One region of the Dysgonomonas termitidis genome, then DNA from elsewhere that is predicted to be linked to it. Evidence: riboswitches for the same ligand, from Rfam matches in the RefSeq annotation. Region 1 holds a riboswitch; the other holds the start of a gene.
What was found. Region 1 has a riboswitch for cobalamin ahead of ACYQ3L_RS14775 (precorrin-2 C(20)-methyltransferase). Riboswitches for the same ligand answer to the same signal wherever they lie in the genome.

Region 1 (4,894 bases):
ACATCATTCCTTACAATTTTCATCTAGTGGAAATATGGTATAACATTTAGGAAGTATGGTATCCATTTTATTCGGATTTTCGATAAAAGATATCCTTATTGGCTCGAAAACCGGCCAATCACACTCTGATTACATCCATTTTTTGTCTCTATCCTTAGTGTAAGTTTATCCTGCAAATTTAGCAAAACAAGAGATATAACATATAAATAATAAGATATATTATAAAAATAATATAGATTTTATTTAATACAGAAACCAAATAAAGAGAATTTATACATCTATATCCTTTATATTATACCCGGAGACTGAAGCTATTCAAAACAAAAGCTTATCAGACAAGTCATCTGATAAGCTTCTTTATATAATAGCCCTCAATATTTTTACTTCAGATAAGTATCGAACCAGCGGAAAAACTCCCGTTGGAATAGTATCCCGTTTTGAGGCTGGGCAATCCAATGGTTTTCATTCGGATAAATAAGCATACGTGCCGGAATCCCCCTCAGCTTAGCGGCATTGAATGCCATCATGCCCTGCGAGGCGAGGATGCGGTAATCCAGTTCTCCATGCGAAATCATTATCGGAGTATCCCATTTCTCCACAAATTTGTGAGGAGAGTTAGCATACGAACGCTGTGCGATAGAATTACTCCTGTCCCAGAAAGAGCCGCCCAGATCCCAGTTGGCGAACCACATCTCTTCTGTTTCGAGGTATTGCGCCTCTACATTGAAGATACCGGCATGAGCAAGAAATGCTTTGAAGCGCTTGTTGTGGTTTCCGGCCAACCAATAAACGGAAAATCCGCCATAACTTGCGCCTGTACAACCAAGTTTATCCGCATTTACAAAAGGCTCCTTAGCCATAGCATCTATAGCCGAAAGATAATCTTTCATATTCTGTCCGCCGTAATCTTTGCTGATCTGTTCCAGCCATTCCTGACCAAAACCCGGAAGACCTCTGCGATTAGGGGCAACGACAATATACCCGTTTGCAGCCATCATCTGCAAATTCCAACGGTACGACCAAAACTGGCTCACAGTACTTTGAGGACCACCCTGGCAGTATAAAAGAGCCGGATATTTTTTATTTGGGTCGAAGTTTGGCGGATAGACGATCCATGTCAGCATTTTCTTCCCGTCAGTAGTAGCAATCCAACGCTCTTCCACTTTACCCATTTTTAACTGCCCGAGTATTTCTTTATTTTCAAAGCTCAATTCGGTGGCTTCCCCGTTAGTTGTATTTACAGAATATATTTCATTTGGCGCCGATAACGAATGGCGTATTGCGATAAGTTTATCTCCGGCTATGCCGAATGATTCATAATCGTAATCACCCTTTGTTATCTGATTTATTTCCTTGGTATGCACAAAGGCCTTGAACAGATGCGTCTTAGCCTCTACACATGAAACGAAATAAATACTCTCATTATCGTTCCAGGCCAGATAATCGGTGTTATAATCAAACTTTTCGGTTACATAAATTTTATCGTTAGTGGTCAGATTCATTACAAACATCCGGTTTTTGTCCGATTCGTATCCGTCACGCTCCATACTTTGCCATGCAATATATTTGCCATCAGGAGAGAAAACAGGATTGATGTCATATCCCATCATACCTTCTGTAAGATTTTTCGTCTCTTTTGTATCTATATTATACAGGTATATATCGGAGTTGGTAGACAAGGCATATTCCATCCCTTTTTTCTTCCGGCAGGTGTATGCAATGGATTTACCGTCGGGACTCCAGGCGAGTTGCTCTATTCCGCCGAACGGGAGCATAGGGCATTCGTAAGGTTCATCGCCTAAAATATCTATACCGTCTGTCATTTTTGTACCGTCATAACCGGCTATGAAGCTGTGGGGGATTTCCTCCACCCATTCCGACCAGTGTTTATACATCAAATCATCTATGATGCGGCCCGATGCTTTAGGCAGATCGGGGTATTTATCGGCAGTACGTTCTCCGTACTTTATATTTTTAATGTACAGGATTTTCTTCTCATCAGGCGAATAAGAAAATCCGTTGACACCGCCTTCTATGTCGCTTATCTGCACTCGTTCACTGCCATCAGGATTCATTTCCCAAATTTGCGAAGAGCCGCTTTCGCTACTTAGGAATGCGATCTTGGCACCACCTTTCACCCATACAGCATTGTTTTCGCTTTTGGCAGTTTGGGTTATCTGCTTTTTGTCCGAGCCATCAATATTCATGGTGAATAACTCCCGGTTGGTCTTATTCTGCTCGATGCTCACATAAGTGACTCCATAGAGTACTTTTGATTTATCAGGCGAAACTTGTACGTCGGATACGCGTCCGAAGCTGTAAAGGACTTCGGGGGTCATGATACCGTTTTCTACTTTTACGGTGGCTTTGCCGATCAGGGGGGCATCTTTCTCCGTGTCTTCTATTTTTGCGGAAAATTTACCGCCACACGAAACGACTGATGCGCCGAGTAATAATGCCATAATTGATTTATTCATATAGTTAAATTATATTTTATAGGTTCAAAGATATTTGTTTTTTGCAATACATACAACAAATGTGTCGACGCTCCAATTCAATTAGCAAATCTTTTTTTCGTTATCCCTAACCACACACAAGGTGCATCAACCAGCAACTTATTTTCTAAAAAACTTGACAAACCTGACACATTTTACATTTTTTCCCTGTACCCTTTACGTAAATCTTTGCGCCCTCCGCAGTAAAAAGTTGATTACACTCAAAAAGCGCAGATATACCCTGATTTATTACAACAAACAGTGAACAACCCGTATTTTGTCCTTTGGTAACTATCTTCCAAAAATCTGACAAACTTTACATATTTTCATATAGATATAAAACTTTACAAACCTGACAACTTTTCAGTTAACAGTTAGCAGTCATCAGTTAACAACTCGTATCTTGTATCTTGTTTACTCGTAACTTGTAACTGCCCTAGGGCGAAGTAACTTGTAACTGTTAAAAAGTTACAAAAGTTACACTTTTATCAATTATTTTCTCTCCTCAAAGCCAAGGTTTCTCTCCTCAAAGCTAAGGTGGGGGATTGAGGGGGCTGATTCATTCTTTCAAAGAGCTATGAGCTAGAAGCTAAATATATAGATAAAGTTATTTCACATACATTATATAAATCATTATAAATTTAATTCCATATCTTTGCACTAAGTTCTGGTGTTACAAATCCGCGTGCCGGACGAGTAATTAAAAGGGAATCAGGTGCAAATCCTGAACAGACCCGCTGCTGTAAGCTCTATTCAGTTAACAGTTAACAGTCATCAGTTAACAATGTTTCTGAAAAAAGTTTTTGAACAATACTCAAACCACTGATTGACAGTCATCAGTCATCAGCTATCAGTTAATAATTTTTGTTAACTGTTTACTGCTAACTGTTTACTGAAAATGGGAAGGCCGTTCAAAAATGGAGTAAGTCAGAAAACCTGCCGGAACATTATTAGTTGAAAGCTCGAGGTTTAGGCTTAAATACTATTTACAGACAACACACATACCTGTTCGTCTATTTTAGTCCTATACTAAAGGCATCTGATTCTAACTCTTATAAAATGAATCTTAAAGATGTTTGATCCTGTTACGTTCGTATCCCTCGGTCCCGGAGACCCGGAACTGATAACCTTGAAAGGTTTGAAAACACTGCAAGAAGCAGATTTGATATTTTGTCCGTCAACCGCCCTTCCCGGAGGAAAAAGCTCCTCACGGGCAAAAGATGTCCTATTGCAATTGAGCATCGGCGAATCAAAGCTGAACACATTCAATGTACCTATGAACAAAGACCGTTCTCTGGCCATTGAGAGCTACAAGGCTGTGGCGGAAGAAATATCGGACAGGTATAAATCCGGACATAAAATAGCTGTTACAGCCGAAGGTGATGCCGGATTCTACTCTACCATCTATTACATAAGCGAATATCTTACACAGGAGAATATACCGGTCAGCCGCATCGCGGGCGTACCTGCGTTTATAGCCTGTGGCACTCTGGCCAACATTCATATTGTGAAACAAGAGGAAGAACTCGAAGTTATTCCGGGTATCATAACATCAGCAGATGGTCTGGAAGAAAAGATCAAAACCGGCAAAACCGTTGTACTGATGAAAGCTTCCCAGTGCGAACAAGTAATAAAGGAAGCATTAGAAAATATTCAGGACATCACTTTCCACTATTTTGAAAATGCAGGAATCTCCGGCAAAGAAGTCTATACTCAGAACAGGGAAGAAATACTCAATCGTAAATTCCCTTACTTTTCACTAATAATAATCCGCAAATAAACAAATATGAAATTCCTTGCCCGTTCAATAATCCTGCTTGCTTTTGGCTGCTTCATAGCATGTAACCCGAATAAGAAAGACAGCAACAATATTTCCAGCATGCATGATACATTAAATATCAAATATGCAAAAGGCTTTACCGTATCCGAACATGGAAATTACAAACTGGTGGATATACATGATCCTTCCGGCGAAAGCGATACCAAGTATCAATATGCTTTATTGAAAAGAGGGGAAGATAAAACGGGCATACCTGCCGGATACCAGATTATAGAAGTCCCCGTAAAAAGCGTGGTGTGTATGACCACCCTGCAAATTTCCAATTTTATCAAATTAGACGCTGTAGACAAAATAGCGGGGATAACCAGTACCCGTTTCCTGTTTAATCCTCAGCTAAATGAACAATTGAAAACCGGGAAAACAAGCAAAATCGGTATCGAAGGGGAGTTTGACAACGAAGTGGTTATGGCTATCGATCCCGACATTATCCTTGTTTCGCCCTTCAAGCGCGGAGGTTATGATGCTATCCGCAATCTGGATATTCCTCTGATCAGCTTTTTAGGATATAAAGAATCGTCTCCTCTGGGACAGGCCGAATGGATAAAATTTACAGGGCTTT
Region 2 (4,894 bases), 490 kb from region 1:
AAAAGACCAATTGGAATATCTTTCGTGTCCAGTATAGTAGTTAATTGAGATTTAAACTCTGCGAGATGCTTATTCATAGAGCTATGTTATTTTAATATATATTTCAATCTTTAGACAAAAAGATCTCATCACCTATAGGTTCAAAACTGTAAAATATAAAAACGATTAACTGATTCTATTAAGAGCGTTTTTCCTGTTTTACATCTATAGTATATTTTTATAATTTTATCGCAAAAAAACTTATTTATTGTTATAATTTCATTACATAAATCTATCATTTATGTTAAATTACATGAGAGAGTTTTTTGACAGTAAAAGTTAATATGTCTAATCACAATAATTGTAAAGTGCCTTTCAGAGAGATAGAAGTCCTTGAGTGCTGTTTTTCAGAATCTATAAAATAGCTGTAGATACTGATTATAAGAAATAGTTATTAAGGCTTATCATAGATTATTCGGGGTTAAACCGTGACTATTTCAATTCATATTTATGAATAAGACACATAGACAAGCAGGCTATGCCGGCTTAGCCAATGTTGTGCGACCGCTTACTGTTTATGAACTACTTACATAGACATTTCTACTCCGCTACTCACTCCCTTAGCATATACCATTCTTACCCTATGCTCGATAGGTATTTATCTGGAAGTCTTTGTTTTATACAAGGGAATCATGGTTGACAAGTGGCTGCCGGCATTTCGTATTCCGAATATTCTGAAGCATTGCCGGAATCGAATCGTTTACCTTCTTTATAATAGTAAAAGCTGTTCTTCGTAGTTTTTGCAAAACGCATAAATACGATATATATTTTTATTTTAGCTTTTCTTTTTTCTGGCAAGTTGTTTTAACCAGAGCTCCATGATAGCATCGGCTATTTCCTGGGCTTCTTCCCTGTTCAAAATATGGTTCTGGTATATATAGTCGCCAGCTTGTGATCAACCGGATTAAATGTGTTGGAAATAAAATAGTTACAATAAATCTTGCCATGTCCTTGCATATACAGGGAAAACAAGGTTGTCCCGGAGTATAAATACCCCTTGTAGAAGCTCTGTGGACAGGGCAAATTTTCCTGGAGGATTTAGGCAACCAAACGGTGAATATCGGCGAGTTCCTGGGGGTGGTTGCGGCTGTAAAATATATCATTGAAAATAATTACCATCCCAGGGTTATTTATACAGACAGCTTTACGGCTATAACCTGGCTTAACAACAAAAAAACGGCATCAGGGAAGAAAAATACGGAATTGGGGAAAGCCGAAGTCTTTTTGAAAGTGTTTTCTACGGAAGTGGATAAGATTAAAATATTACATTGGAAAAATGATTTATGGGGAGAAAATCCGGCAGATTTTGGGTGTAAATGATAAGACATGAATATTGTTAGACCGGTGCCTTCTGGTTCGCAGGAATAGGAAGGCACGCTTATTTTAATGAATGTTATGGCAAAGAAGAAATCGGAAATAGATAAACTGGTAAGCTTGGCCGCGAAGAAAGCCGGGGTATCCCAGAAATACATAGCCGACAGCTTAAGCCCGGTACTGGAAACTATTATAGAGGTATTGTCCGGAGGAAACAATATCACCATACAAGGTTTCGGGTCATTCCAGGTAAAAACCATGAAGGAACGCAAGTCAAGAAATCCGAAGACCGGGGAGTTAATTGTCCTTCCGGAAAGGATGGTTGTTAAGTTTAAGCTGACAAACGGAAACCCGGTAAAATGACCCGCTTTTTATCCTGCCTGTACCTGATGCGAATTATTCTTCTAAATTAATTCATATTAATTAGGATTAGTTTTGAAATTTATCCTACCTTTGTCTACTGTTTTGGTGCCACTTTCTGCATTCGTAGATAGTGGTGAAGAGGGAATCAGGTGCAAATCCTGAACAGACCCGCTGCTGTGAGTTCTTAATAGTTTTACACATTCTTATGCCACTGGATAAATCCGGGAAGGCGTGTAAAATGGAACGAGTCAGAAAACCTGCCAGAGCAAATTTTGTCAGGTCTTTTTTGTGTCCTACTTTTTATATTTGGACCTTACTCTTGTAAAGTCTATGTATCCAGAATACAAAAAAGAATTGTCAAAAGGAGTTTTATGAAGATAAAACTGTATATGGTTATTATTGTAAGTCCATAGTATTAAACCATGTCCAAGTATGGTCTCATGTATGAAATAGTACTATACGATACAAATAATTGCTTATATTCAGATAGTTATATCTTTAACTTCTATTGTCAGAAGACCTGCCAAGATTGATTAGTTTAAAGCTTTCGGGAAATGAAGCTGAAGAACACTGATAGGAAATCAATCTGCGCTTTGTGCTTTTGCCTTTCTTATTCACTCAATCTTCATTATAATTAATTTTCTGTAAGCTATTTGATAACGTTCATTTAGCTAAAAATGTATTTGCATAATACTAAAAAACTAATTTCGATAGTTGTACTATTGAATATTTTTCAGTTTGCTCATGGTCAAAGTAAACTGGACAGTATTCAACATCTCAAAGAGGTTGTTGTTACGGTCAGATCATATAAAGAAGTAATTCCCGCACAAAAGTTAACAGGCGAAGACCTAAAGGCTCTCAATAGTTTCTCTGTTGCTGATGCCATCAGATATTTTTCAGGGATACAAGTTAAGGACTATGGAGGCATAGGAGGACTCAAAACAGTCAATATCCGCAGTATGGGTACGCATCATGTAGGCGTATTTTATGATGGTATACAATTGGGAAATGCCCAGAATGGACAAATCGACTTAGGAAAATTCTCCCTCGACAACATGGAGGATATTTCCCTATATAATGGGCAGAAGAGCGACATATTTCAGCCGGCTAAAGATTTTGGTTCATCTGGCTCAGTATATCTTCACACTAGAACTCCTCAATTTTCAAAAAACAAAAATTATAACCTGAAAACTACTTTAAAGACCGGTTCTTTCGACTTAATAAACCCTTCGGTCTTATACGAACACAAAATAGGCAATGACTTAAAAGCTTCTTTTAATGTCGAAATGATGAATACTTCGGGAAAGTATAAATATCGTTACAAGAGAGTTTATCCAGGTTTAAAAGAAGTGATGTATGATACTACGGCTGTACGCAAAAACGGAGATGTTTTTTCTTTCCGTTCAGAAGCCGGTTTATACGGTACGATCCCTGATGGTTTGTGGAAAGTTAAATTATATTATTATGATTCAAACAGGGGACTTCCGGGAGCTATTGTCAATAATGTGTGGAAAAATTCGCAACGTCAGTGGGACAGGAGCTTTTTTGTGCAAGGCTCTTTTCAAAAAAGTGTAACGAATAAATATGAAATACAGGCTAATGCAAAATTTGCTTACGATTTTATGCGCTTTCTCAATCCGGATACCACGACTATGCGTATTGATAATTCTTTTCATCAACGGGAATGGTATGGCTCATTAGCTAATAAATATGCTATAACTCCGAATTGGGATATCTCGTTATCTACCGATGTACAATATAATTCTCTGAGTTCGGATATGCCCGGCTTTTTCTTCCCCCAGCGGACAACTTCGCTGATAGCACTGGCCAGTGCCGTCGAAATGGGCAATTTCAAAATACAAGGAAGTATCCTTGCCACATTCGTCAATGAAGATCTTAGAATTGGGAACTATAATCCGGATTCTCCCTATCAGGATACTGTTGTTGCCGCTCCAGATAAACAAGAGTTGACCCCCGCATTTTTTATTTCTTATAAGCCTTTTCGAAACAAGGATTTAAATTTCAGGGCTTTTTATAAAAAAATATTCAGAATGCCTACATTCAATGACCTGTATTATACAAACATTGGCTTTTCAGCGCTAAAACCGGAATTCACACATCAGTTCGATGTCGGGTTCCAGTATAGCCGTTCGTTCAAAAATGGATTTATTAAATATGTCCAAATGCAGGCAGATGCATACTATAATGAAGTAACGGATAAAATTGTGGCTGAACCGGCAAAGAGTAGCCTATATCGCTGGACCATGACCAATATAGGGTCCGTAGAGATATGGGGAATCGATGCCTCTTTGTCCGCTGCATTTCAATTGCTTTACGATATAGGTATGAATCTAAAACTGGCGTATACGTATCAAAAGGCACAAGATTTTACAAGGAAAGATAATCCGGTACTGCAGGAAATGAGTTATGGCGGGCAGATAAACTACATCCCCTGGCATAGTGGTTCGGTAATAGCCAGTATGACACATAAATCGTGGCAGCTTAATTATAGTTTTATATATGTTGGGGAACGTTACGAAAATTCTGTCAATATACAAGAGTTTTACCAGCAACCATGGTATACCCATGATATGGCTATTATCAAAAACTTCAAGATGAATAACATCAATATGCGTATTGCGGGTGAAATCAATAACCTGTTCGGCCAAGACTATGAAGTAGTATTAAATTATCCGATGCCAAAACGAAATTATAGAATCTTATTGACTATAGAGCTATGAAAAGAACAATATACTTATTTCTATTTACTATTATAATAACGTTCGGCTTCAGTGCTTGTCGCGAAGATATAGAAATGATTCTTTCTGAAGACCAACTTATGGGAGAGCCCAGGGAAGTTACCGGATACAGAGGCTTTTATTTGCTCAATGAGGGTAATATGGGCAGTAATAAAGCAACTTTGGATTATTATAATTTCGAAACCGGAGTTTATACACGGAATATCTATGCCGAAAGAAATCCCACAGTCCCTAAAGAAATGGGGGATGTAGGCAATGATGTTGGTATTTATGGCAGTAAATTATATGCAGTAATCAATTGCTCTAACAAAGTAGAAGTAATGGATGCCCAGACGGCCAAACGAATCACCCAGATAAATATTCCCAATTGCCGCTTTATTAAATTTCTCGGAAGATATGCATATATAACATCCTATGCC

Region 2: linked by a shared signal. The riboswitch ahead of ACYQ3L_RS16520 (TonB-dependent receptor) and the one ahead of ACYQ3L_RS14775 (precorrin-2 C(20)-methyltransferase) in region 1 are both predicted to bind cobalamin.

The regions. Positions count from the first base shown of each region.
Region 1 is NZ_BAAHYD010000002.1:2,549,259-2,554,152, reverse strand. Features, by position in the region: gene ACYQ3L_RS14785 (AraC family transcriptional regulator) at 1-23, opposite strand, end outside; gene dpp5 (dipeptidyl-peptidase Dpp5) at 381-2,477, opposite strand; cobalamin riboswitch at 3,147-3,453, shown strand; gene ACYQ3L_RS14775 (precorrin-2 C(20)-methyltransferase) at 3,568-4,275, shown strand; gene ACYQ3L_RS14770 (ABC transporter substrate-binding protein) at 4,282-4,894, shown strand, end outside.
Region 2 is NZ_BAAHYD010000002.1:3,039,236-3,044,129, reverse strand. Features, by position in the region: gene ACYQ3L_RS16540 (lanthionine synthetase LanC family protein) at 1-77, opposite strand, end outside; gene ACYQ3L_RS16535 (hypothetical protein) at 670-792, opposite strand; gene ACYQ3L_RS16530 (ribonuclease H family protein) at 1,093-1,359, shown strand; gene ACYQ3L_RS16525 (HU family DNA-binding protein) at 1,435-1,716, shown strand; cobalamin riboswitch at 1,803-1,995, shown strand; gene ACYQ3L_RS16520 (TonB-dependent receptor) at 2,394-4,457, shown strand; gene ACYQ3L_RS16515 (YncE family protein) at 4,454-4,894, shown strand, end outside.